DNA from 2 places in the Paenibacillus riograndensis SBR5 genome. Region 1 is predicted to be linked to the other one. Evidence: riboswitches for the same ligand, from Rfam matches in the RefSeq annotation. Region 1 holds a riboswitch; the other holds the start of a gene.
The links. A riboswitch is a leader RNA that binds a small molecule or an ion and turns the genes downstream of it on or off. The one in region 1 is predicted to bind glycine.
Positions count from the first base shown of each region.

Region 2: linked by a shared signal. The riboswitch ahead of gcvT (glycine cleavage system aminomethyltransferase GcvT) and the one ahead of PRIO_RS32965 (amino acid permease) in region 1 are both predicted to bind glycine.

Region 1 covers NZ_LN831776.1:7,784,006-7,796,516, forward strand. The annotation lists gene PRIO_RS32920 (response regulator transcription factor) at 1-456, opposite strand, end outside; gene PRIO_RS32925 (peptidoglycan DD-metalloendopeptidase family protein) at 668-1,711, shown strand; gene PRIO_RS32930 (TerD family protein) at 1,689-3,791, opposite strand; gene PRIO_RS32940 (hypothetical protein) at 4,125-4,727, opposite strand; gene PRIO_RS32950 (ArsR/SmtB family transcription factor) at 5,428-5,709, shown strand; gene PRIO_RS32955 (MFS transporter) at 5,893-7,077, shown strand; gene PRIO_RS32960 (C40 family peptidase) at 7,543-8,583, opposite strand; gene PRIO_RS32965 (amino acid permease) at 8,714-10,096, opposite strand; glycine riboswitch at 10,266-10,346, opposite strand; gene PRIO_RS32970 (AAA family ATPase) at 10,467-11,477, opposite strand; gene pnuC (nicotinamide riboside transporter PnuC) at 11,474-12,151, opposite strand; gene PRIO_RS32980 (hypothetical protein) at 12,341-12,511, shown strand, end outside.
Region 2 covers NZ_LN831776.1:7,237,150-7,249,660, reverse strand. The annotation lists gene PRIO_RS30650 (ABC transporter permease) at 1-462, shown strand, start outside; gene PRIO_RS30645 (ABC transporter permease) at 455-1,615, shown strand; gene PRIO_RS30640 (L-rhamnose mutarotase) at 1,812-2,135, shown strand; gene PRIO_RS30635 (efflux RND transporter permease subunit) at 2,406-5,408, shown strand; gene PRIO_RS30630 (helix-turn-helix transcriptional regulator) at 5,427-5,657, shown strand; gene gcvPB (aminomethyl-transferring glycine dehydrogenase subunit GcvPB) at 5,784-7,244, opposite strand; gene gcvPA (aminomethyl-transferring glycine dehydrogenase subunit GcvPA) at 7,241-8,593, opposite strand; gene gcvT (glycine cleavage system aminomethyltransferase GcvT) at 8,590-9,714, opposite strand; glycine riboswitch at 9,899-9,995, opposite strand; gene gcvH (glycine cleavage system protein GcvH) at 10,180-10,572, shown strand; gene PRIO_RS30605 (flagellar motor protein MotB) at 10,728-11,597, opposite strand; gene PRIO_RS30600 (flagellar motor protein) at 11,594-12,379, opposite strand.

The DNA of each region.
Region 1 (12,511 bases):
CGGCTGCCGCCCCTGTCTGTCATTAGCCTCAGAAGGCTGTTTATGGAGCGCATTCACTTGAGCCGGTTCCGGCCCGCCCACCATCCCCAGGTAACGGCGCAGCTGCGAACGGATCCGAGCCACCAGCTCCAGCGGATTGAACGGTTTGGTCATATAATCATCGCCGCCGACAGCAAAGCCGGTAAGCTTGTCAAAATCGGAGGTACGCGCAGACAGAAACAGCACAGGCGCATTTGTCGTCTGCCGCAAAAAAGGACAAATATCAATACCGCTGCGTCCCGGCAGCATCACATCCAGTACAATCAAGTCATATACCTTGCTCTGGCAGGCGAGAATTGCCGCTTCCCCTGTCCCTGCCGAATCGATATCCGTAAATCCTTCTTTGTACAGCACCGTCTTGATCAGCCCGATAATGGACTCTTCGTCATCGACGAGCAGAATGGCAGCATGATTCATGCCGGTTCCCCTCTCCATTACATAGTCGCAACTATCATAACATGATTGGCTCCGCAAGAATTGACTGCTCAACCTTAACAATAGCTTAATTCGTCTCAACGGTAGCGCTCCATAGTTAAGTTACCGTTAATAAAGCGTTTCAATAAAATCAAGATAGGCCGTTTACAATGAAGAGGCAAGAAGAACACAACAGTCAGGGGAGGAACCTGAAATGCGAAAAGTAAGTACAATGATGGCGGGCACCATGGTTCTGGCCGTCTTATTATCAGCATGCGGAGGAGAAAAAACAATGAATCAACGGCCTGAATCATCTACAGCCTCTACACAAAATGCAGCGCAGACTAAGCCGGACGCATCACCAGAAACAGGTGCCAGCGGACAACAGGATATACAGCCGGAGGATTTGGCGCAAGCTCTGTTAAGCGGAAATTACAGCGGAATTTATAAGCGGTTCAGTCCTGAATTTAAGCAGCAAATCAGCGAAGCTGAGGTTGCGGAAATGGGTTCGGACTTCATTCAGGGGGTTACAGCCTTTAACCCGTCCACGGTAATGCAACTGAACGGCAGCGAACAACGGGTATGGACTAGCGGGGCGGGCGACAAGGGGATCATCGCCGTCTTTGATGATTCAGGTACGATTCTCGGTCTGAGCATTACGGGGCTGTCCACCTATCCCGATTCCGATAACGCACTGACCAAAACCGCTATGGCCCTGCCTTTCCAGGGGGAGTGGCTAGTATTCTGGGGTGGCAGCAACGTATTGAACAACTACCACTATGAGTACGCAAGCCAGCGGTATGCTTATGACTTCGTGCAGGCGGTCAATGGGTTCTCCTACGAGGGAGATCCGCTGCGCAATGAGAGCTATCATGCTTATGGGCAAAAGATCACCGCTCCCGCTGACGGAGTCGTTACCGAAGTCGTAAACGACATTCCCGATAATACGCCTGTTGGCGTCATGAATGAAAAAGAGCCCGCCGGCAATGTGGTGGTCATTGACCATGGCGGGGAATACAGCTTTCTGGCCCATCTGAAGCAAGGCTCGGTCACCGTGAAGAAAGGTGATGCAGTCAAAGCAGGCGATGTGATCGGGAAGGCCGGCAATTCCGGCAACTCCAGCGAGCCGCACCTGCATTACCAGGTATCGGACGGAGCGGACCTGTTCACCTCCCGTTCCCTGAATATCCGGTGGAAAGACAACCTACACCCGTTGAAGGGTCAGACTGTTGCGCTCAAACCACATATTCAGCCATAATCCGCTCGATATCGAATGGCGTAACGCCCGTGTCCACCGAAAATATCGTATCGGCCTGATCCGCCGCAGCTACCAGCTCCCCTCTTGCCTTGGAATGGAGGTGGAATAAATCGTAGAGATCCGGTTTCCGTAAATCAATCATAGCTTTACCTATCAAGACCATGCCTTTTTGGTTCCCCTCCACATTGTTGTAGTAATGCGGGTGTCTGGTCAGAGACAGATCGGTCCAGATGATCCTGCGTTCTACCAGATCCAGAATAACGGGAACGGCAATCTCCGTATCAGCGGTGACATCGATTTTATTGCTAACCGTAGCAGGCTCAAAAATCTCACCGGAACCGGGTTTCTTGCGCATCATCCAGCCCACAAAGCACTCCGGCAGGTTACAGTAGGGTTGGTTAGTGTAGGAATGGAGAGTTGCCACTATATAACGTCCGCCATAATCCACGATGGAGGGAATGTGCAGATCAATGAATTCGCATGCGCCTTGAGGGGCGGATACGATATCTCCGCTGTGAACGGCCTTGTATTTGGAGGACCGCAGGTTCGTATAAGAAATATGCTCAACATACTGCCAATTATGATCATACAAGACTGCGGACAGGTCAATATCCACACGGCCTGTAGGCGTACCGTTCACTGTCCCCTCTTTCCACCAGCTGAAGAAACGGACGGTATCCCCCTCCATCATCGGCACACGGCTTCCCCGGACAATCGTATGCAGCGCTTTGCTTGCGGATCTTTGGGAAAACGGCACATGATAATCCTGCAACCGTTCATCGACATATGTCTTCCCCAGAGGCGGGAGCAAGGAGAACCGCTCCATAAGCACCCGTTCACACCATTGCACAAGGTCTTGGCATGCCGCTTCATCAATCTCCGGGAGGGTATCGGGAACAGCAAAGGCCTTGGCAACATTTCCTTTAGGGAAAAAGACACGCAGCTCATGCGACTCATGGCGGCGGGCAAAATGATTTTTCACCTGAAGCAGTACAGGCGTCGATACTTGATTCGCCACTTCACCAAATGCCAGCACGACATACTCCGTGTATTCGGTTGACCGCAATAATTGATCTAATCTTCTGGCAAATTCACCTGGGCGCTGCATCAACAGATCGAGCAACGTCCAGATCTGACGATACTTGAATGCAAGTTCTACACTTCCGTTAAAGGTCGTAAAGGGTTTATTATTGCGTAAAATATCAAAAGCTTCCTCACAGCGCATATAACGGTGCTTATATTCAGAGGGGTGCAGGATTTCGCCTAACCGAATCCAGCGCTCCTTGTATCTCAGCATATCCTCTGTAATAGGGTGGCAGCGTTCCAGCAGTCCAAGCAGCAGCCGTCTTTCACGCCGCTTGAATTTACGGAACCGCGTTGCTTCAGCCAGACTGACATCGCCATCCGACCAAGCCACAGCCAGCCGAAGCACATCCGTAGCGGTGGTAAAATATCTTCCAATCTGCTCTACATTGGCCTTCTCATGCTTCAGTAAGGAAGCAGCTACGAATCCGGCATTCTCCTTGAATGGAATCCCGGACGGGAGAATCTCATTCATTGCCTCCGGATCTGCGAACTCCAGAACTGTATCAATATCTTTTTTGTCTGTTTCAGAGATAGATCCCTTAGCCTGTATAAGCTGGCTTATCAGGGCGTGCAGCTCCGCTGTGCTTCCCAGATCAATCACTTTCAGATTTACCTGGTCCTGCAATGCTGGTCTGTCTGCAGCCGCATATTCAGGCAAATCCAAAGTAAGATAATAATAAAAGGCATTTAGATACAGCTCTGCCTCATCCGCCTGCATCACTTGCATTGGGAACGCCGGATACATCGGACAGTATTTCACATGCGCACCTACCATTGCCCTTAAGTCAGCAATCATTTGATCGTACAATGCTTCGAACTGCTCTTTGGGTAAGGTAGACAAAGCGCGCATCAAAGGGCGTGAGAAGGTAAACCCAAGCGTCTCCATATTTTTCGCGGCTGTTGCCAAATAAGCCCTCGGGAGCCGGTCCGGCCCTTTTCCTTCGTCTACAATCAGTTTGTTTGCTCTGCGCAAAAAGATGGTATTTATCATCATAAAAAGTGTCCAGGAAAGCCATATCCCTAATATCATTGGAAGATTCAGCAGAAGGAAGGAATATGATAGCCTGGACGCCTCCTCTCGTGATAGAAGTGCATCAGGAAAGCTGCGACCCTAATTTCGCCAATGAAGTAGAAGGAAGGATCGCAATAGCCTGAAGATCAACGTTCAGAAGCCGTAACCCCGAACCTTTGATGTACCCATCATCCCACACCTGAGCATATGCCAACAGGGTAAAAGTATTACGACGTTTGGGGAATACAATTTTTTCAAATCCGATATATACGGTCCCCCTTACCGTCTCATGAAAAGTGAATCCGTCAATCGCGCTCAAGAGAATTGCCAAAAACCTGCTACTGGATGTTGGACCTCCGTCGTCCCCATTTTGGCGTAAATATAGAGTGAACCAAAACCAAAAGGATAATTGCAATCCTCTTGAAGCAACGTTTCGGGGTAACCCTCTTCGTCTACTTGAAATAAAAAAGAAATTGACTCTTCCTTCAGTTTCGTCAAATAATAGTCTTCATTTTGAATCAGTCTCGGGTTGCCGCCCACTTTGATCAAAAAAGACTGATCCATCGATTTTTCGTCATTGCTTAGTTCCCCGCCTGAAATGGCGTGTTTTATAAGACCTGGGTTAGTAAACATAGCTTCGGTACTTTCCGTTGAAATGGGATGTTCAATCGCCTTGATCGAGCAATTAGGATAAATGTTGTTTTCCAAATACTCCTCATAGTCTTCAGGGATGAAGATCGAAATCATACTCTCCGGTTTAAAGGGATGGATGAGGCTCAGATAAAAAATATATTTTTGGTTTCCTTCGTGAATGAGGTCTGATTGGCCGTCAAAAAATTCGGGTGCATTCCCGCCAATCCAGCCTGCCCGATCTTCTGAGGCATAATATGCTAATCCATGGACCGCGAGCAGTCTCATGTCCAAATACCGTTCTTTCTTATAGGCATTCTGAAAAAAATCTTTCAATTCCAATTCCTTGCACCGGATTAGACCGTACAGAATTTGGTTTCGTAGTGCGAGATTTTTCAATTTAAAATACAACCGCTCTATCAAAACTGCTTCGTCTGTTGTTAAAGACTCATAGGCTATATCACTTATTGCACTGATAAACTTAGCGTTATTTTCACGAAGGGGGGCAGTCGTTAGATACTTCATTGATTCCTTGTGACGCTGTTGATTTAAAGACATATACGCACTCCTTTGATAAACTTTGCAATTCCTTCAATAATATAGATCTTATTTCCATTATAAAGTTCGTTTGTCCCTAATCTACCTACTTTTTACCTGATTTCCGGAACTTCGTTATCCCGATACCCACATGTCACCCGAAGATTTTTCTCTTCACCAATTCCACACTCATAAGCGTTTTTCACCAATATTTTGTCCTGCTTATGATGCGATTCTCCTTAACGGTTCTATCGGCGAAAATAGAGCCGAAGCGCTTTGGTGAGCGCTTCGGCCACACTTAAAAGTGGGCATTTTCTCGAACGAGTTAAGGTGACACTTTCACAGACGATTGACAAACAGCCAAATCTTCACTTTACACAGCAGTCATTAGGTGGTAATATCATTTCTGTAATTCCATAAATATAGAAATGATGGTGGAAAGGAGAATTTAATGGCTGATGTAGATCACGATCTGGTGCAAGCTGTCAAAGTATACAAGGCTCTAGGTGAGCCTACACGACTAAAAATTGCCTTAATGCTAATCAAGCAAGAGAATCAATGCGTTACCGCGATCGGTGAACAGCTTGGACACGTAGCCGGTTCAACGTTATCCCATCATCTCAAGCAGCTGACGGAATCGGGTTTAATCCAGTCGCAAAAGAACGGTTCGTTTATTCACTACAGCGTTGATCAAGAAGTGGCAAAGAAGTTTGCGCCATATTTACTGGCGTAAATTTTTTTAAGTATCGTTTCTATATATTTAGAATTATAGAATACTGAGGGAGGGAAACCGTTTTGGAAAAACGTTTGCCACTGGATTTGGAGATTCAGAATATGTAAGCTTCCGCATTCCAATCCTTCATCGTTATAATTTCTATATGTTTAGATATATAGAATTAGAAAGGGGAACAATCAAATGATTAAATCGTGGAAAGTTTATATTTTAGCGATTATAAGTTTTTTAGTGGGAACTTCGGAATTTGTAATTGCCGGGATATTGGATCTGGTTTCCAGGGATGTAGGCGTAACCATTGCTGCTGCCGGCCAACTCATTTCGGTTTATTCCATATCTTACGCGGTTGGTACTCCGATTCTCATTGCGGCTACCTCTAAACTAAGCCGGAGAACACTTATGCTGGCTGCTTTGGCGCTCTTTTTTATAGGGAATTTAATTACGGTGGTCTCGACGGGCTATCCGATGCTTGTTGGTGCGAGAGTGGTCTTAGCTCTTAGTACAGGTGTCTTTACCGTGGTTGCCCTAACTGTTTCTGCTCAAATTGCCGGACCTGGAAAACAAGGCTCCGCCATAGCAACTATCATGATGGGATTTAATCTATCGCTTATTTTAGGCGTTCCTCTGGGAAGAGTCATTGCCAGCACCTACGACTGGAAAATGATTTTTTATGGAATCGGCCTTCTTAGTTTTATCGCGATGCTGGTCATTTTAATGGCATTGCCAAAGTCGCAGGGAGAGGCAAATGTGCCTCTTAAAGAACAACTCGCCCTGTTGAAAAGGCCGCAGCTATTATTAACCTTGTCGATTAGCTTCTTTTGGATGGTCGGTTATACGATCATTTACACGTTTATTACACCATTTCTGATGAACATTACGGGTATGAGCAATGGGATGGTGAGCATCGCGCTATTTTCATTCGGCATAGCAAGTTTGCTGGGCGCCCAGGCTGGAGGTTATGGTGCGGATAAATTAGGTATTCCGCGTACGCTGAATGGAAGCTTAATGATCCACGCTGGTATTTTGATCCTTATGTCCCTCTTTGCCCATACATCTATAGCTGTCTTTCCGTTGCTGCTGTTATGGTCGTTTTTTGCTTGGTCTACGGGTCCCATTCAACAAGTTTATATGATTAGCTTGGCACCAAGCGCAGCGGGCATTCTTCTGAGCTTGAATACATCCTTCATCCAGTTGGGGATTGCTGTCGGAGCTGCCATTGGCGGTCTTGTTGTGGAAAGATTTTCCTTGCAATCAATCGGCGTGGCTGGCGCAATTGGTGTTGCAATCGCACTCCTTCCGGCTATATTATCGTTCTCGATGCGAAGTCAGTCTGCGAATGGCATACAATCCGTCACAAGCAAACAATGAAACAATGCGTACAATTACACGAACAAGCAGCGGTATGCGCTGCTTGTTCGTGGTTTTCTATCTCCATTTCCATTTCCTCCATGCTCGCTAAAACGGCGGAGGAGACTTTGGCTTTCCGCAAGTAAAACCCTCTCATACCGTATCGTTCTGTAACCCTAAAAAGTAATGGCAAGTTTTAAGGCCATCCTATGTGGGGATGGCCTCTCTTTGCTGTCGCCTGATTCGTCCAATTATAACTTTCTTGCCCAGATAATTGCGCGATTTACAGCTTCAATAATCGGTTCCGGTATGGGTTCAGCCGTATAATTCAGATAGGTACGCTCAATGCTGAATCCGGCATCTGACAGCCAACCGTAGACTTGCGATTGTGTTGGAATATGCTTTAGTGCAATTGTTTTACTATTCCAAAAATGTACACTTCTGCATGAATAACAAATTTATCGGTGAAAGACCTTAGGTGCTGTCCTATAAAATTCTGCGGGCGGTTACGAACCGCTTCTTCCACTGTCCGTCGAAGGCCTCCACATGCACGTTAAGCTTGGTTGAGTATGTATGCAGGATCTGATTATTCCCGGCGTATATCGCTACATGGCCGATGTCCAAACCGCGTGCGCTGAAGAACAGCAGGTCACCCGGACGCAGCCCGTCCAGCCCGACCTCCTTGCCTTTCTTCGCCTGGTCATAGGATACACGGGGAAGCTCGATGGACAGGGTATCCTCGAATACACGCTTCACAAAGGAAGAGCAGTCGAAGGTCGCGGTCTGGTCTGGTGAAGCGCCGAACTCATACGGCGTGCCGAGGAAGGTCTTGCCGTAAGCAATCAAAGCCTCCGCTTGCTTCTCCGCAAGTGAGCTGTTGGTGTAATCCGTATATTTCGGTTTGGCTGAGATGTATCCCGTCTGGTTGTCCCCGGTCTTCACCTTCAACCACAGGGCATCGACAACGCTCACCACATGCACCTTCGTACCTGCGGAGAGCAGTTCCGGACTTACGGGAGCGCTCTTCGCATCCGGTAAGCTGCGCAGGTTGACTCCATGGAGAACCGAGGTTTCATAAATAATCCCGGAGGAGATTTGCACGGATTGGGTGCCGGGTACCCAGTCTACCTTGTTGCCCAAGGCTTCGCTGACGAAGCGCAGCGGGATCATTGCCGTATTTCCGGCAATTTGACCGGGAGCCGCCAGACTCAGTGTCTGCCCGTTCAGCTCGGCAGTCAGCGCTCCCATCCGGTACGTAAGCGTGGTATCCGCCTTGATTGCGGTGACCGTTTTATCCACGTTGTTCCATGACAGCTTGGCCCCTTGTGCTTCAAACAATCCGCGCATCGGTACTAACACTGTACCGTTTAGATTCAGCGGCTGGACTCCGGATTGAAGCCGCTGTCCGTCCAGATAGACGGAGATTGCCCGGGCCTCGGCCTGCGGCCGGGCATCTGCATGGACGACGCCGGAGGAATAGAGTGAAAGGGCTAACAGAGACAGAAGTGCAGCATTGCGCTTATCCATATGTTCATCACCTTTTGTATAGATTTGTACCTATACAGTTGGACGAAGCAGAAGCAAAATGGTTTTGTGGTAAATGATGGCATCCTGGCGACATGGATTAACCCAAAAACCACTGTAAAGGGATTCCCGGCTATCTTTCCATAGGCTCAAAACCTTGGATATTTGTTTTTTCCCTCTTTCTTCTATTCGTAGAATACAAAACAAACAATAGAATAAACCATAGCGGCGTCAACAATAAGGCCGGGCGCGTTTCTTCAGCAAACAGCATAATAATGAGGATTGCAGCAAACAACGCAAGGACAACATAATTAATAAAGGGTGTCAACGGGGCTTTAAATTTTGATCTGGCCTGCAATTCCGGCTTTGTTTTCTTATACCGCAAATGACAGATTAGAATGACACCCCAGACCCAGATGAAACAAATGGCACTAATGGTGGTCACGATTCCAAAGGCAGTTTCCGGAATAAGCTTACTCAAAAGAGCGCCAACCGACAAGACAAGCGTAGATACGAGCAATGCGTTGCTTGGCACATGGTTTTTATTCAGCTTGGCAAAATGGGCGGGAGCCTGCTCATTCCTGCTCAAATTATATAGAATCCGGCTCGTTGAGAACATCCCGCTGTTGCAGGCAGACGCGGCTGAAGTTAATACGACAAAGTTAATAATGCCTGCGGCAATGGGAATCCCCACTAAACTGAATGTTTTTACAAAAGGGCTTTCTGCCGGAGTCAGTTCCGTCCATGCGTTGATGGATAATAGGGCGATAATCGCACCCACGTAGAAAAACAGAATTCTTAAAGGGATTTTATTAATCGCCGACGGAATGCTTTTTTCCGGATTTGCGGTTTCCGCTGCCGATACACCCACCAATTCCACACCGACAAAGGCGAACACAACCATTTGAAAGGAAAGCAAAAAGCCTGAAATTCCGTTGGGGAATATTCCCCCATGTGTCCAAATATTGCTGAGAGCCACTGTTCCGGCATCTGTTTTAAATCCAATCACCACCAAAATAACCCCGATGGCAATCAATGCGAGAATAGTCACTACCTTGATTAAGGCAAACCAAAATTCCAATTCACCAAAATTTTTGACAGTTAATAAGTTGAGTCCTAATAAAATGATTAAACAGATGACAGCAGGGACCCATTGCGGGATATCAAACCAATACTGGACATACACGCCAACAGCGATAATATCAGCCATCGCCGTCATGATCCAGCAAAACCAATAGGTCCATCCGGTTACAAACGCCGCCCGCGGTCCGAGGTAGTCTTCGGCAATGTCTGTAAAGGATTGATAACCTGCTTTAGACAACAGAAGTTCTCCCAAAGCCCTCATCACAAAAAAAACGGCGATCCCCACAATCAAATACGCAAAGATGATGGATGGCCCTGCCAGTTGTATCGCTTTGCCCGATCCTAAAAATAATCCGGTGCCGATGGTCCCGCCAATTGCAATGAGCTGAACATGCCGATTCTCTAAATCCCTCTTTAGTTCTTGTGGTGCCACTTCGAACTCCCCCTCTAAATCTAAATAATTTTCCCATGTGAAAAGATGAACAAGAAATGCTGACAATAAAAAAAGAGACTGGATGGGCTCCAATCTCTCAAGGTCATAAGAATAATAAATAAAATACATAAGTGATTCTGACGGTGATCAGAACAACAAATGAATTATCCAGTACTCTTCTGTCCTTTTGCCTGAGATTATGAACCCTTCGGCGCCGGGGAATCCCCACGGTCTCTCCAGAAGCTGCTCCTGCTATAGTGTGATCCATAGCAATCATAGCTTTTAGCTTTTTAGTTTTTTAGTTTTTTGATGTCAACTTCGTGTAAATATTTTTCAATAGTAATCATAGCCGGATCTTTTGTCAATAACATTAATTACCGAGCTCGCCAAAATAATTAGAGTAGGGCTTGAACTTTGCCAACACTTCATCTACCTTGCACATCCGTTCCTCCAGGCTGCCCCGGAGCGTAATATAGGGTATCCGCCGTTCCTTCAAGTCTGCAATGATTTGCTTATGGAAAATATGCCGCTTCTGATTCCCGCTGCGGTCCCATGTATCCTCGTAAGGAATATCATCGTCGCACAGGAAAAAAAGGTCATAACGCTGCGCATTTTCCAAGGCGATCCGGGTTAAGCGTTCAGGCGCCCGGCCGTGGTAATCCAGGGCAAACATATAAGTCGTGATCGCATTGGTATCGACAAAAAGGTATTTATTCGCTTGCAGCAAAGCCTGCTCTTCGCGCTCTATATGGCCTACAGCGATTTCATCGAACGCCTTAAGGCCGATTCTGCGGTCCACCTGATGCTCCGTCCAATAATCGCGCCCGTATTCGCCTGCATAGGTTGTGTGGTACCGCTGTGCCAATGCTTCGGTGATCGTGGATTTCCCCGTCGACATCGCTCCCACAAAAACCACTTTTGTTATTAAGTCCCGATATACGATATCGCTCACATATGCCCGGTACTTGTAAGGATCAGAACGGACCATGGTGGCTGAAACCGGCACCCGCCTCCGGGCTTCATCCACCCGCCGGTCCACAGCGCCCAGAGCGATGCTCATATGCTCTCCGTAAAATTCGCTGGAGTAGAAATGCGTCACTTGCTCACCGTTCAGCAGCCCCAGAATATATTGCTCTTCCCTTATCTCATGCTCCCGGTCGTCCGAATACCCGTCCGGACCATCCCAGGCTTCGATCACCCGGACCGCCGGGTAGAGCTTGCGAATCCAGTTCGCCCGGATATGCAGCGGGATCGTTGTCACCGTCGTCTCATAGATCACTACAATCAGTTCATCAACCTCTTGCAGTGCCGTCTCGATCATGAACTGATGCCCTTTATGCAGCGGGGCGAACTTCCCAAGCGTTAAACCAAGTGTCTTCATGCCGCCACCTCCCTGGCTCCCTTGTTCCAATTGTAGTAGCCGTATACAGCGTTAACCAGATACGCGCTCCACATGACAATCATCAGCAGGCCTTCCCCGCTCCCCTCCAGCATTCGAATCACCCACAGCAGTACCGTGAACATATTGAGGACGATATAGACCAGCCATTGTTCCTTGAATCTTCGAACCATCAGAAGTGTAGCCGCAACGGATAACACTGTCGTAATAGCATCAATATACGGCGAGTTCTGCCCCGGTATGAAAGATAATCCGAAGCCCAGCAGCAGGCAGCCTGCGATGCAAACCGCCCCCACAAGAAGCAGACCCTTAAGCTCCAATTGGCGCATGGACAGCTTGCCGTGATTGCTGTTATTTTTCCACATGTAGAAGCCGACGACATTCATAGGAACAAAGAAGAGCAGATTGAGCATAACCTCGCCAAACAAACCGTTCACGTAAGCCAAGTATGCATAACCGACCGTATTGTACATGCCAAACACATAATTCATCAGGTTGCCTTTCGCTGCGAGCACCACGCACAGCACCCCGGTGACAAAGACCGTAAATCCGAATACAGAATCCTTAGAAATCACCGTGAACCCCACAGCAATTGCGGTAAATAACACCAGCCACGACAATTCAAACAGATTCCAGCCGCCCCACGATTTATTCACTTGCATCCCCTCCGCTTCCACCCGATTTGTGCATCTTTAAACCAGCCATATCTTAATTACATTATGATAATAACATATTGTTAATATCATTGAAAGTAGAAATGCAACTTTTTCAATATCATTGGAGGACAAGGCGATGTATGATAAAAACACAGTACTCCTGATTACTAAATAAAGCAGGTGCATAAGATGAATTCAGTCAACGATTTTTATAATGATAGATTAGTGAAAATAAATTGGTTCGAACATTGTGGCAAACCCATAGATAGATCTATATCTAAGAATAATTTTATAGCAGTAAAGGGATGGAGAGAGGCAGAGAAAGGAATGAATTTCAGTTGGGATAATATGAAGCTGAAC
Region 2 (12,511 bases), 550 kb from region 1:
GCCTCAGAGCTGTTCATCGGCAAAATGCTCGGTGTAGGCATCGTATCCATTATTCAGTGCCTGGCGATTATTTTGCTCAGCGATTGGCTGTTCGGTGTTTACTGGGGCAACCGGCCGGGGCTGCTGCTGCTGTTCTGTCTGCTGATGATTATCGCCTCCATGACGATGTCCATTGTGGTCTCCATGTTCAGCAAAACGGCGGCGGGCGCAAGAAGCATCATTAGTTTAATTACGGTAGGCATGACCTTTATCAGCGGGGGAATGGCTCCTCTTCCGGATTCCTGGGTAAATACCTTGGGTGCTTTCACCATTAACCACTGGGTACTGCAGGCGATCATTCGTATGATGCTGCATTCGGGGCTGCCGCAGCTTACGCCGAATCTGCTCATGATATCGGTTATCTGTCTGGTGATGCTCTGCGGAGCGATTCTCTCATATTGGAAGGTGGGCTACCATGAATAAAATACTGGCGATTGCCTGGAATATGGTCAAGCGGACGATCGCGTCCCGCAAAGGCATGCTTACGTATATTTTGCTGCCGAGTATTGTCATCGCCGCCATTATTTCCGTTACCGGAGGGATGGAAGGCGACAAGCCAACTGTATTGTACAGCAATATGGACACTGGTGCAGCGGGGCGGCATCTGCTGGCTGAACTTGAGAACACCGGAGATTACAAGCTGATTGCCCGCAATGATGAAGCGGCACTGAAAGAAGGCATTATTCAGCAGGAAGGCGCAGCGGGAATATCGATTCCGGCGGAGTATACCGCCCAGCTTGCCCATGGACAGCAGCCTGAGCTGAGCGTATACGAGCTTAGAGCGTCAGAAACCTCGATTTTGGTCAAAATGAAAGTGAACACCATTGCGGGTGAAATGCTGGACACTGCCCGGACCGTAAACGCCGTTAACGGAGGAGCGGGTGATGCAGAGGCTAAGCTTGGCGAAATCCTGAAGCAGGCGGAGCAGCATAACGTGGGAAGTACGCGTACAGATTATGATCTGTACCCCCGGCAAACGCTCGGCGTCATTACTGGGCTGACACTCATGTTCCTCATGGGGCTGGTAACAAGCACCGTCTCCCTGATTATGGATGACCGCAAGGGGCGGACCATGATGCGGATGTTCAGCGCCCCGGTCCGTTCTTATGAAATTGCACTGGGTAATTTTTTGGGCAGCTGTATGGTGGGAATCCTCCAGATTGCCGTTGTGCTGACGCTCGGAAAATGGGTGCTGCGTTATGATTATGAGGTTCCGATGTACCTGTACTTCCTTGTTCTTGCAGCCTTTATGCTGGTATCGATGGGGATTGCCAGCACCGTGGCGGGGCTGGTCCGCAATCCCGGCAACGCAGGTATGCTGAATGCCCTTATTCTTACACCGACCTGCATGCTGGGCGGCTGCTTCTGGCCAATCTCGGTGATGCCGGACTATATGCAAAAAGCGGCTAACTTCGTGCCGCAGAAATGGGCCATTCAAGCGGTGGATATCGCTGCAGCCGGTGGAAGCTGGAATGAGCTATGGCTGCCCTTTGCCGTCCTGGGGCTCATGGCCGCGGTTCTGCTGGCGCTTGGCTCGGCCATTCTCCGTCCGAATGAGGCGGGGATCAGCGCTTAGGCTTGCAGCCCCTGTCATCAAAGGGATAGAAACAGCCTGCTATATCCGGCTTGGGGCCGGAGAGGCAGGCTGTTTCCTTTTTCAAGAATCATAGGAATCAAGAAAAATTATGGTATACTACTTGCAAAAGTTATCCGCAGAAATCTATTGTAATAGCGCTATGAAAGCGTTATTAATTCAATGGGAGGATGAGAACATGGGCAGCAACAAATTGGCTTGGACCTGGCGGGTTAAAGAGGAGAGTCTGGAAGAGTATGTGCAGATGCACCTGAATCCCTGGCCGGAAATTTTGCAGGAGCACTCCAAGGCCGGAATTACGAATTATTCTATTTTTCAGCACGGCAATCAGTTTTTTTATTGCTTTGAGTGCAACGACACGGAAGCGGCTTTTGCCTACATCGCCCAGAGTGAGGCCTGCAACAGATGGAATGCCATTACCTCGAAGATGGTCGAAGGCTCCTTTGACTTCAATGAGGAAACGCCGATGGTGCCGCTGCGTGAGGTGTTTTATCTGGAGTAAGGTTATTTCTGCTAACTGAACCCCACTTAGGCTTGCTTATTTAGTCCCTCTTCTAAGGAAGAAGGGCTTTTTTGTGCTGTGTGGATTTAACGCTGCACCAGAATGCTCTATCTCTGGAAGGAGAAGTCCCTGGTCTGGAGAACGAGAGCGAAACCCATCGCCGGGCGGTTTTGGAGATGGCCTTCAGGCCCTACACTTAGCTAAGTGAGCTATACATAAGAATCAGACATACAAAACCTATTTTTTCATGACTGGAAGGGGAAAAGAGAAATGGCATGGTTAACAAAGTGGTCGTTCGGCAACAAGGGGGCCGTGGGGCTTCTGGTTGTTATGGCGCTTGTGGTGGGGGTCCTGAGCTATACCTCGCTGCCAATGGAGTTTATGCCGGAGGCCGATAATCCTCAGGTTACAGTTACGGTGCTCGGCCCGGGCCAGGATGCGCATTCCATGGAGGCGAATGTGACGAAGCCGATTGAGGCGGCTACCTCAGCCGTGAAAGGCAAAACCGAGCAGATGTCCACTTCCGGAGACGGCTATGCGAAGGTGGATATTTATTTTGATGGCAAAACCGATATGAAGGATGCGGCACAGGAGGTGGAGAAGGCGGTCGGCGCGCTGCATTTCCCCGAAGGGGTTATGGACCCGTTCATTGTGCAGCTGAACACCTCGATGATTCCGATCTCCCAGCTCACGGTGTCCTTCGATGAAGGGATCACCAAGGATAATCTGAAGCTTGCCGAAGAGACCATCCTTCCCGAGCTGCAAAAAATCGACGGAGTAGCGAATGTGGCCCTGTACGGCAAAACGGCTCCGCAAGTCAACGTGAAGCTTAATCCGCAGGCGATGGCTGCAAAAGGCATAGCAACAGCCCAGGTGCTGGGACTGCTGCAGGGACGAAGCGTATCGGCTTCGATTGGAGAGCAGACCATCGGCGGGCAGACGGGAAATGTGAATGTGGTTTCCTCGATTGACAGCATCGATACGCTGAAAAAGCTGCCGGTCGCACCCGGCGTTACCTTGCAGGATATCGCTGCTGTGGAAGCGGTGACGGATCAGGAGAGCGTCAGCCGTTCGAACGGCAAGGATGTATTGTTCGCTGTTATTACGAAGGAAGCCAATGCCAATGCAGTCGATGTAGGCGGTAAGGTGCGTGACGTTGCAAAAGACCTGACTGCGTCGGTTAAAAATGCAGAGGTCGCCGTCATCTTCAGCACCTCGGATATGGTCGTCACCTCCGTTAACAGCATGATGCGTGAAGTACTGCTCGGCGCTTTGTTTGCAACCCTTGTCATTCTTGTCTTCCTGCGCAATGTGCGCGCCACCCTGATCACCGCGGTATCGATTCCGCTGTCACTGGCAGTTACACTTTATTTGCTGGACGTGTCCGGCATTACCTTGAATATTGTAACGCTGGGCGGCGTGGCCGTCGCCGTCGGGCGGCTGGTCGATGACAGCATTGTCGTCATTGAGAACATCCACCGCAGGATGCAGAAGGAGCCCTTCTCCATTCACATGATTATCAGTGCCACCCGTGAGGTCGCAAGGGCAATCACTACATCGACAATTGCTACGGTTGCTGTATTTCTGCCGATGGGTCTGCTGAATGGAAGCCTGCAGGCATTCCTGCTTCCGTTTGCGCTGACGGTAACTTACTCGCTGCTGACTTCACTGGTAGTGGCGCTGACTGTGGTTCCGCTGCTAAGCTCCCGGCTGCTGCGCAGCTCTTCCCTGAAGGAGCATGAGCCGTCCAGACGGTTTGGCCATTTTCTGGAATGGAATTTGCGCCATAAATGGATTACGCTGACGCTGGGTCTGGTGCTGCTGGTCGGCTCCGTTGCCGCCTATGTTACCATGCCCAAAGGGGCGCTGGATGCTTCGAATGCCAGCAATGTTACCGTTCAATTGGTCTACCCCAATGACGTTCCGGTGAAAGAAGTGCTGGAAAAAGGCAAACAGCTGGAAGCCGAACTCATGAAACAGCCGCAGGCCGAAACTGTAATTATGATGACCGGCAACAGTGCCGACTCGGCACAATGGGGGAGTGTGACCTCGCTGACCCAGGTGGATTATACCGTGATGATGAAAAAGGATGCCGATGCGCAGGTATTTCTGGACCAGGTTCGCGGGTGGCAGAAATCCTATGCGGGTGCAACGCTGACTGCCAATGAGTCCAGCATGATGGGCGGAGGCTCGACCAGTGAATACGTAGATATCGTTGGAGATGACCTGAAGTCTATTAATTCAGTGGCCCAAGCCGTAGCTGCCAAAGTGAAAACAGTAGACGGTGTACAAAAGGTTACCAGCAACATGGAGGATACCAAGCCGGTGTTCGCTTTCAAGGTGAACCCGGTTGCCGCCAATGCGCAGGAAATTTCCATGCAGCTGGCGGCGATGCTGAATCCGGTTCCGCTGGGGCAGATAGAACTGGACGGCTCGCCTGCCGGAGTGGTATTGGAGCCTGTGCTGCAGCCGAAGGGGCAGAAGGATCTGGAGAATATCACGATTATGACTGCCGGGGGTCCTCAGCCGCTCTCAACATTGGCGGCTCTTGAGGTCACCGACCAGCCAGCCATGCTCTACCATAAAGACGGCAAGCCTTATGTGCGCATTACCGCCGAAGTTGATCCGAAGAAAGTATCGGCCATCGGGGCAGATATCCAAAAACAAACAGACCGCATTACCCTGCCCGCAGGGGTAACACTGTTCGCAGGCGGAGCCTCGGCAGACCAGGCCGGAGACTTCAATGACCTCGGCATGACAGCGTTGATCTCCATCGGTCTCGTCTATCTGATCATGGTTCTGACCTTCAAAACACTGCGCGCACCGCTGGCCATTATGTTCTCCCTGCCGCTTGCGGCTATCGGAGCAGTGGTTGCATTGATTATTTCCGGTGTAACTCCCGACTTCACAGCCTTGTTCGGAGCCTTGATGCTGATCGGTATCGTTGTTACCAATGCGATTGTGCTGATCGACCGCATCAAACAGAATGAAGAGCATATGAGCGTACGCGAGTCGATTATCGAGGCCGCCAGAACCCGGCTGCGTCCGATACTGATGACGGCCATCGCAACCATCTGTGCCATGCTGCCGCTATTGTTCGGGCATTCCGAGCAGGGCAGCATTGTCTCCCAGAGCCTTGCAATTGTAGTCATCGGCGGCTTGACCGCAGCTACACTGCTGACATTGGTGGTTGTACCGGCTATCTATGAGCTGCTGTATTTCCGTAAGTCCGCTAAGGAACGGACACAAGAGAAGACTCCGGCTGCGGCTTAGGCAGTTCGTGCAGCAAGAATGGTTAACAATGCGGGTCTGCAGAAATTCAGACGGGAGAAGGTGCTGGACAACTACAAGCTGACGGGGAGAGAGAAGGAAGTCGCTTTGCTGTGGTTCTCCGACAAAAGTGCGCTGCATATCTCCAACACGCTGGGCATCAGCGAGGGCTCCGTACGCTATGTTGTGAAGAGTATCTATATTAAAATGAATGTAAGTGACCGTTCCCAATTCGCCAAGAAGCTTTTGTAAATGAAAAAAAGGCTAATCCGCAAAAAAGCCGGGAATGACTTCGGGATTAGCCGCTGTGAGTGATATTGCGCTGCCGTTCTTAGAGAAGGACGGCGTATCCGCGCTGCTTATTGCACTGTCAAAAGCTTAGCCGCAGGAGCAGTTCAGCACCGGCTTGCGTGCAGCCTGTGTCTCGTCAAGACGGCTGATCTCCGTGGTATGCGGAGCATTAATAACGATTTCCGGTGTTTCCTGGGCTTCCTTCACGATCTGAATCATCGTTTCAATGAAGCCGTCGAGCGTTTCCTTGCTTTCGGTTTCGGTCGGCTCGATCATCATGCACTCTTCTACTGTCAGCGGGAAGTACACCGTTGGCGGATGGTAGCCGAAGTCCAGCAGCCGTTTGGCGACATCCAGTGTGCGCACACCGTACTGCTTAAGGTTTCTGCCGGACATGACAAATTCATGCTTGCAGACACCCGGATACGGGATTTCAAAATACGGTGCGAGCCGGTGCATCATATAATTGGCGTTCAGCACAGCGTTCTCGGATACCTCACGCAGTCCATCCGGTCCGTAGGTGCGGATATAAGCGTAGGCACGGACCAGGATGCCGAAGTTGCCGTAAAAGGCTTTGACGCGCCCGATGGATTCCGGGCCGCCGTAGTTCAGCGAGTAGCTGCTGTCTTCGTTTTGAACCACTGTCGGCTGCGGCAGGAACGGAATAAGCTTCGCCTTCACGCCTACTGGTCCGGCTCCCGGGCCGCCGCCGCCGTGCGGGGTGCTCATGGTTTTATGCAGATTCAAATGCACAACGTCAAAGCCCATGTCGCCGGGGCGGGTAATGCCCATAATTGCATTGGAGTTCGCTCCATCGTAATAGAGCAGGCCGCCGGCTTCGTGTACAATCCGGGCGATTTCCACGATTTGCGTCTCGAACAAGCCGAGGGTGCTCGGGTTGGTCAGCATCAGGGCCGCCGTGTCGCTGCCGACAGCTGCTTTCAGAGCCGCCAGATCGACCATCCCTTTATCGTTGGAAGGGATCGTTACGGTTTCCAGTCCGGCCGCGGAAGCGCTGGCCGGATTCGTGCCGTGCGAGGAGTCGGGCACGATGACTTTGGAGCGGGTTTCGCCGCGGCTCTCATGGTAGGCGCGGATCATCATCAGCCCGGTCCATTCACCATGGGCCCCGGCGGCTGGCTGCAGGGACACGGCATCCATGCCGGTCAGGGCCGCCAGATCCTTTTGCAGCGTATGCATCAGCTCAAGTGCACCCTGAATGCTCTCTTCCGGCTGGTACGGGTGAATCTTGGCCAGGCCGGGGAAGCGGGCGACATCCTCGTTAATCTTCGGATTGTATTTCATCGTGCAGGAGCCGAGCGGATAAAAGCCGTTGTCGACGCCAAAGTTGCGGCGGGAAAGCGCGGTGTAGTGGCGGATGACATCCACCTCCGATACCTCCGGCAAGACTGCCGGCTCGCTGCGCAGCAGCCCTGCCGGAATCAGCGCATCGATGCTTTCTTCCTGCGGAACATCGCACTGCGGCAGGGAATAGGCCGAGCGGCCGGGACGGCTCAGCTCGAAGATCAGACTTTGTTCCGGTTTCATATACAGCCCTCCAGTGCGCCTCTAAATTGGTCAATTTCCGTTTTGCTTCGTTTCTCGGTCACGGCAACCAGCATATGTCCGGCCAGCTCGGGATAATCCCGGCCCAGATCATAGCCGCCAAGGTAGCCTTGCTTCAGCAGCTTGGCATTGATCCCGCTGACGCTTGCGCCTTCCGGCAGCTTCAGGACAAATTCATTGAAGAACGGTGCGGTAAACGCCAGGGCAGCACCGGCCAGCTCCCCGAGCTTGCCGGCTGCGTAATGGCTCTTGCGGATGTTCAGCTCCCCAACCTCGCGCATGCCCTCTTTGCCCATTACGGACAGATAGACGGAAGCGCACAGCGCAAGCAGCGCCTGGTTGGAGCAGATGTTGGAGGTCGCTTTTTCGCGGCGGATATGCTGCTCGCGGGCCTGCAGCGTCAGCACGAAGCCGCGCTTGCCGTTCCGGTCAACGGTCTGGCCGACAATCCGGCCCGGCATGCGGCGCATGAGCGGCTCGGCTACGGCAAAGAAGCCGCAGGTTGGACCGCCGAGTGAAGCCGGAATGCCAAGCGGCTGCGCGTCACCTACAACGATGTCGGCGCCAAGCTTGCCCGGCGTTTCGAGGATGCCGAGAGCCAGCGGGTTGGCGCTGACCACGAGCAGGCCTTTGACGGCATGGATCAGCGGTTCAATGGCGCCCAGGTCTTCTATCGCGCCGAAGAAGTTCGGCGACTGCACGAGCACGGCAGCCGTGTCGCTGTCAATTGCGGCGGCGAGTTTCGCCCCATCCGTCACTCCGTCTTTGTAGTCTATTTCTACAACATCCAGGCCCCAAGCCCCTGCAGAGGTGCGCAGCACCTGGCGGGCTTCCGGATGTACGGTCCGGGAGACGACCAGCTTTTTGCGTTTCGTGGCACCGGCGGCAAGCACAGCGGCCTCTGCGAAGGCGGTTGCGCCATCGTACATACTGGCATTGGCGACCTTCATGCCGGTCAGCTCACAGATATAGGACTGGAATTCAAAGATCGCCTGCAGCTCACCCTGGCTGATCTCCGGCTGGTAAGGCGTGTATGCCGTATAGAATTCCGAGCGGGAAATGACATGATTAATGACAACGGGGATATGGTGGTCATACAGTCCGGCGCCGAGGAAGCTGGCGTGGGTGTCGAAGCTGGCATTTTTGTCCGACAGCTCTTTCATATGGCGCAGCAAGGTGTATTCATCCAGCGCCTCTGACATCGGCATCGTTCCATGATAGCGGACGGATTGCGGAATATCGGCGAACAGCTCCTCCACGGACTGAATCCCGACCGCCTCCATCATCTCCTTGCGGTCTTGTTCGGTCATCGGCAGATAACGGTGCTTCATTGCGGCTTCACTCCTTGGCTCTTTTTATAAAATGGCGTTTTGACCACGGCCGCCTTAAGCTGCTTGCCGCGGATTTCCACATAAACCTCTGTTCCGGTTTCTGTATAGGCGGCATCCAACAGGGCAAGGCCCAGATTGCGCTTCAGTGTTGGGGACTGTGTGCCTGTCGTGACCTCCCCGATCTTGACCCCGTCCGCATAGACCGGATAATGGGAGCGCGGAATGCCGCGGTCGATCATTTCGAGGCCTACGAGGCGGCGGGGCAGTCCGGATTCCTTCTGCTTCAGCAGCGCGTCTCTGCCGATGAAACCGGCTTTGTCCAACTTCACGAAGAACTGGACTCCGGCTTCCAGCGGTGTAATATCCGCCGACAGCTCCTGGCCGTACAGCGGCAGCTTTGCTTCAAAACGCAGCGTATCGCGTGCGCCAAGCCCGGCGGGAGTCAGGCCGTGCGGGGCACCTGCGGCAAGCAGGCCGTTCCACAGCACAGCCGCTGTGTCCTGCGGGGCGTACAGCTCGAATCCGTCCTCCCCGGTATATCCGGTGCGGGAGAGCAGGACCTCTACGCCGCAGACTACGGCGCGCTCAATGAAATGGAAGGGGGCAAGCTCCGCGATGGGAGCTGAGGTTACTTCGGCCAGAATCGTCTCGGCCAGAGGCCCCTGCAGCGCGAGCAGCAGCGTCTCATCCGAGACATTTGTCAGCGTCACTCCGCTGAATTCATCGGTAAGATGCTCCTGCAGCCACTCGAAATCCTTATCGATATTGGAGGCGTTGACGACCAGCATGTAGCGCTCTTCGCCGAGGCGGTAGACCAGGAGATCATCGACGACTCCGCCGGTTGGATAGAGCATCAGCGTGTACTGCGCACCGCCATCCTGAAGACGGCTGACATCGTTGGTGGTCATAAGCTGCAGGAAGGCTTCAGAGCCGCTGCCGCTGACCATGAATTCACCCATATGCGATACATCGAACAGTCCGGCCTGCCGGCGGACGGCTTCATGCTCCTTCACGATTCCCGTGAACTGCACCGGCAGCTCCCAGCCGCCGAAATCAATACATCTGGACTCCGCGTAGGCGGAATAGAGATCGTAAAAAGGCGTTCTTTTCAAGGCTTCCATCTGCTCACTCCCTTGTCTGATTACATGCGAAAAAGGACAGGCGAAAGACAAATATGCATAACCCGCATATAAGTCCTTCGCTCTGTCCTTGGTACCTGAGAGTTACCCTGCCGCCCGGCGTGCAGGTTTCCCCGTTGGTGATCCGGACCCTGCGAGGCAGAGTCCCGATAGCTCTCCAGAGATGCGTCCGGCAAAGGTCCTTTTGCCTGAGAGATTCACCCTCCCGGGCTTACTCCTTCGGCGCTGTCTTCCTGTGAGACAGTCTCTCCCTATGCCATCATTCGCAAACCGTATTGTTTTCTACTGACTCCATTAAACCGGGTATACAACTCCGCTGTCAACAAAAAAACGTCAAAAAGATGACAAATTTTATTTTCCTGTTAGTTATATTGACATTGAGCGGCGCGATAACTTAGTCTATAACTAATTTTACAACTCCAAATTTGGAAAAGAGGCGGCTTAAGAATGAGTGAAGTGCTAGACAACCTGCTGTACAGCGAAGAGCACGAATGGGCCCAGCAGGGTGAAGGGCGCGTAGTGCGTATCGGGATAACGGATCATGCCCAGCATCTGCTTGGCGATATCGTATTTGTGGAATTTCCTGAGGTTGGGGCAGCTATCTCTGCGGGCGACAGCGTGGGCAGCATTGAATCCGTCAAGACGGTGTCGGAGCTTTACTCCCCGGTATCGGGAACTGTGACCAAAATCAATGACACACTGGAAGCCAGCCCGGAACTGATTAACGATCAGCCGTACAGCGGCGGATGGATTTTTGAGCTGGAAATCAGCGGGGAGTTTGCGGAAGCGGCGTCCGGGCTGCTTGATGCGGCAGCTTACCGCGAATTAATCGGGGAATAAATACCCGGAAGACAGCGGTTTTCCGGCTCACCAAAAAGGCAGACCTTTCTCATCACATTAAGTGTTACTAATGTGTGAGGTCTGTCTTTTTGTGATATTTTAATGTGGAATGCCGGGAGGGGGAAGTCCTGCTGCTCTCAGAGTTGACAGGTGAGCTACTCTTCTTCCTGAAGCTGCCGCAGGACTGTGATCTCAACGCGGCGGTTTTTCTGCCGGCCTTCCGGGGTGGAGTTGCTGGCAGCAGGGCGGGTATCCGCATATCCGGCATACTGAAACTTACCGGGGCTGAGGCCCTCATTATCTAAAAAGAAGCGCAGCACCGAAAGGGCGCGGGCACCGGACAATTCCCAGTTGTCATTATAACGTGAGCCTGCCGATACGGGGGTATCATCCGTATGGCCTTCGATGCTGATTGTGGCCCCAATCCCGCGGAACAGGCCTGACAGCTGCCGCAGCGCGGGAAACGCCGGCGCCTTGAGCTCGGCTCTGCCGGCATCGAACAGATAGCGGTCACTGAGCGTAATTGCGATACCCTGAGGCTTGTCCGCCACAAAAATCTGGTCGCCCAGGTTATTGTCTTCAACATATTTGGTGATGACGCCCATCAGTGCAGCGAGCTTCGCTTCCTGGTCGCGGAAGGCCTGTTCACGTGCCGAGGGCTGTGTGGCTTCTGGAGGAGGGCTGGCTGCCGGGCTGCCGCCTGCATTCTGCTGCTTCTGATTCATACCGGATTCAGCAGCATCTCCGGGTTCACCCTTCTGCCCGTTGTCTGTTCCTTCGGACGTTATTCCTTTTTGACCATCCAGTACGCCGTTCCCCCCCTCCAGCACCGGATTTCCGCTTTTAAAGGTGTCCGATAAGGCACCGGTCACAATATTGAATTTCTGAGTGTCCAGACTGCTCATCGCATACAAAATTACGAAAAAAATCAGCAGCAGCGTAATAAGATCCGCATAGGTGATCATCCAGCGGTCGCGGCTTTCCCGGCCTCCCGCGCGGGGTTTTCTCCGGTTTCTTTGTCTCATGACAGGCCTCGTGTATTGCCGGTGCTGCGTTCTTCGGCGGACCGGTTCAGGAATGAACGGAGCTTTTTGCGCACAAGCTGGGGATGGTCCCCGTTCTGCAGGGCAAGAATGCCTACCATAAGCATCTCCATCGAACCCAGCTCGCTTTGGCTGCGGGATTTGATTTTGGAGGCAATGGGTAAAAATATTAGATTAGCACTGGCTACCCCATACAGCGTTGCCGTAAAGGCAACTGCGATCGATGCTCCCAAATTGGAGGGATCGGTAAGATTGCTGAGTACGCGAATCAGCCCCATGACTGTGCCGATGATGCCCATGGTGGGTGCATAACCGCCTGCGGCTTCAAAAATTTTGGCATAGCCTTCGTACTTCAGCTCCTTGGCGTCCATCTCCAGCTCCAGAATCTGCCGGACCTGTTCGGGGTCTGTACCGTCCACAATGAGCATAAGACCCTCGCCGGTAAAAGGGTCGGGATGCTCTTCGGCTCGTTTCTCCAGGGCCAGTACACCGCTGCGTCTTGTCACGGCTGCCATGGAGATCAGCTCTTCGGCTTGTTCTTCCGTAGTGTCCGCATGTCTGCCAAAAGCCAGCCGCAGCGCCGCAGGCACGGAACGCAGTCTGGAGGCCGGGAAGCTGACCATAACGGCGGCAAGCGTACCTCCGAACACAATAAGCGCTGCATTCAGCTGGAGCAGCCCGGACAGGCTTCCGCCTTCCCAAAAAAAGCCGCCGACCAGCGCAGCCAGACCAGCCAGCAGGCCGATAATTGAAGTGATATCCATTAGTTCAAGCTCCTTAAATTTCTATATATTATGGTTTGCATGAATCTGGGCAACACTGTATAATAAACGGGAACAAGTATTCTTATCTTCCATATATTTCAGAGCAGTATGGAGAGAGAATCATCGGGCCAC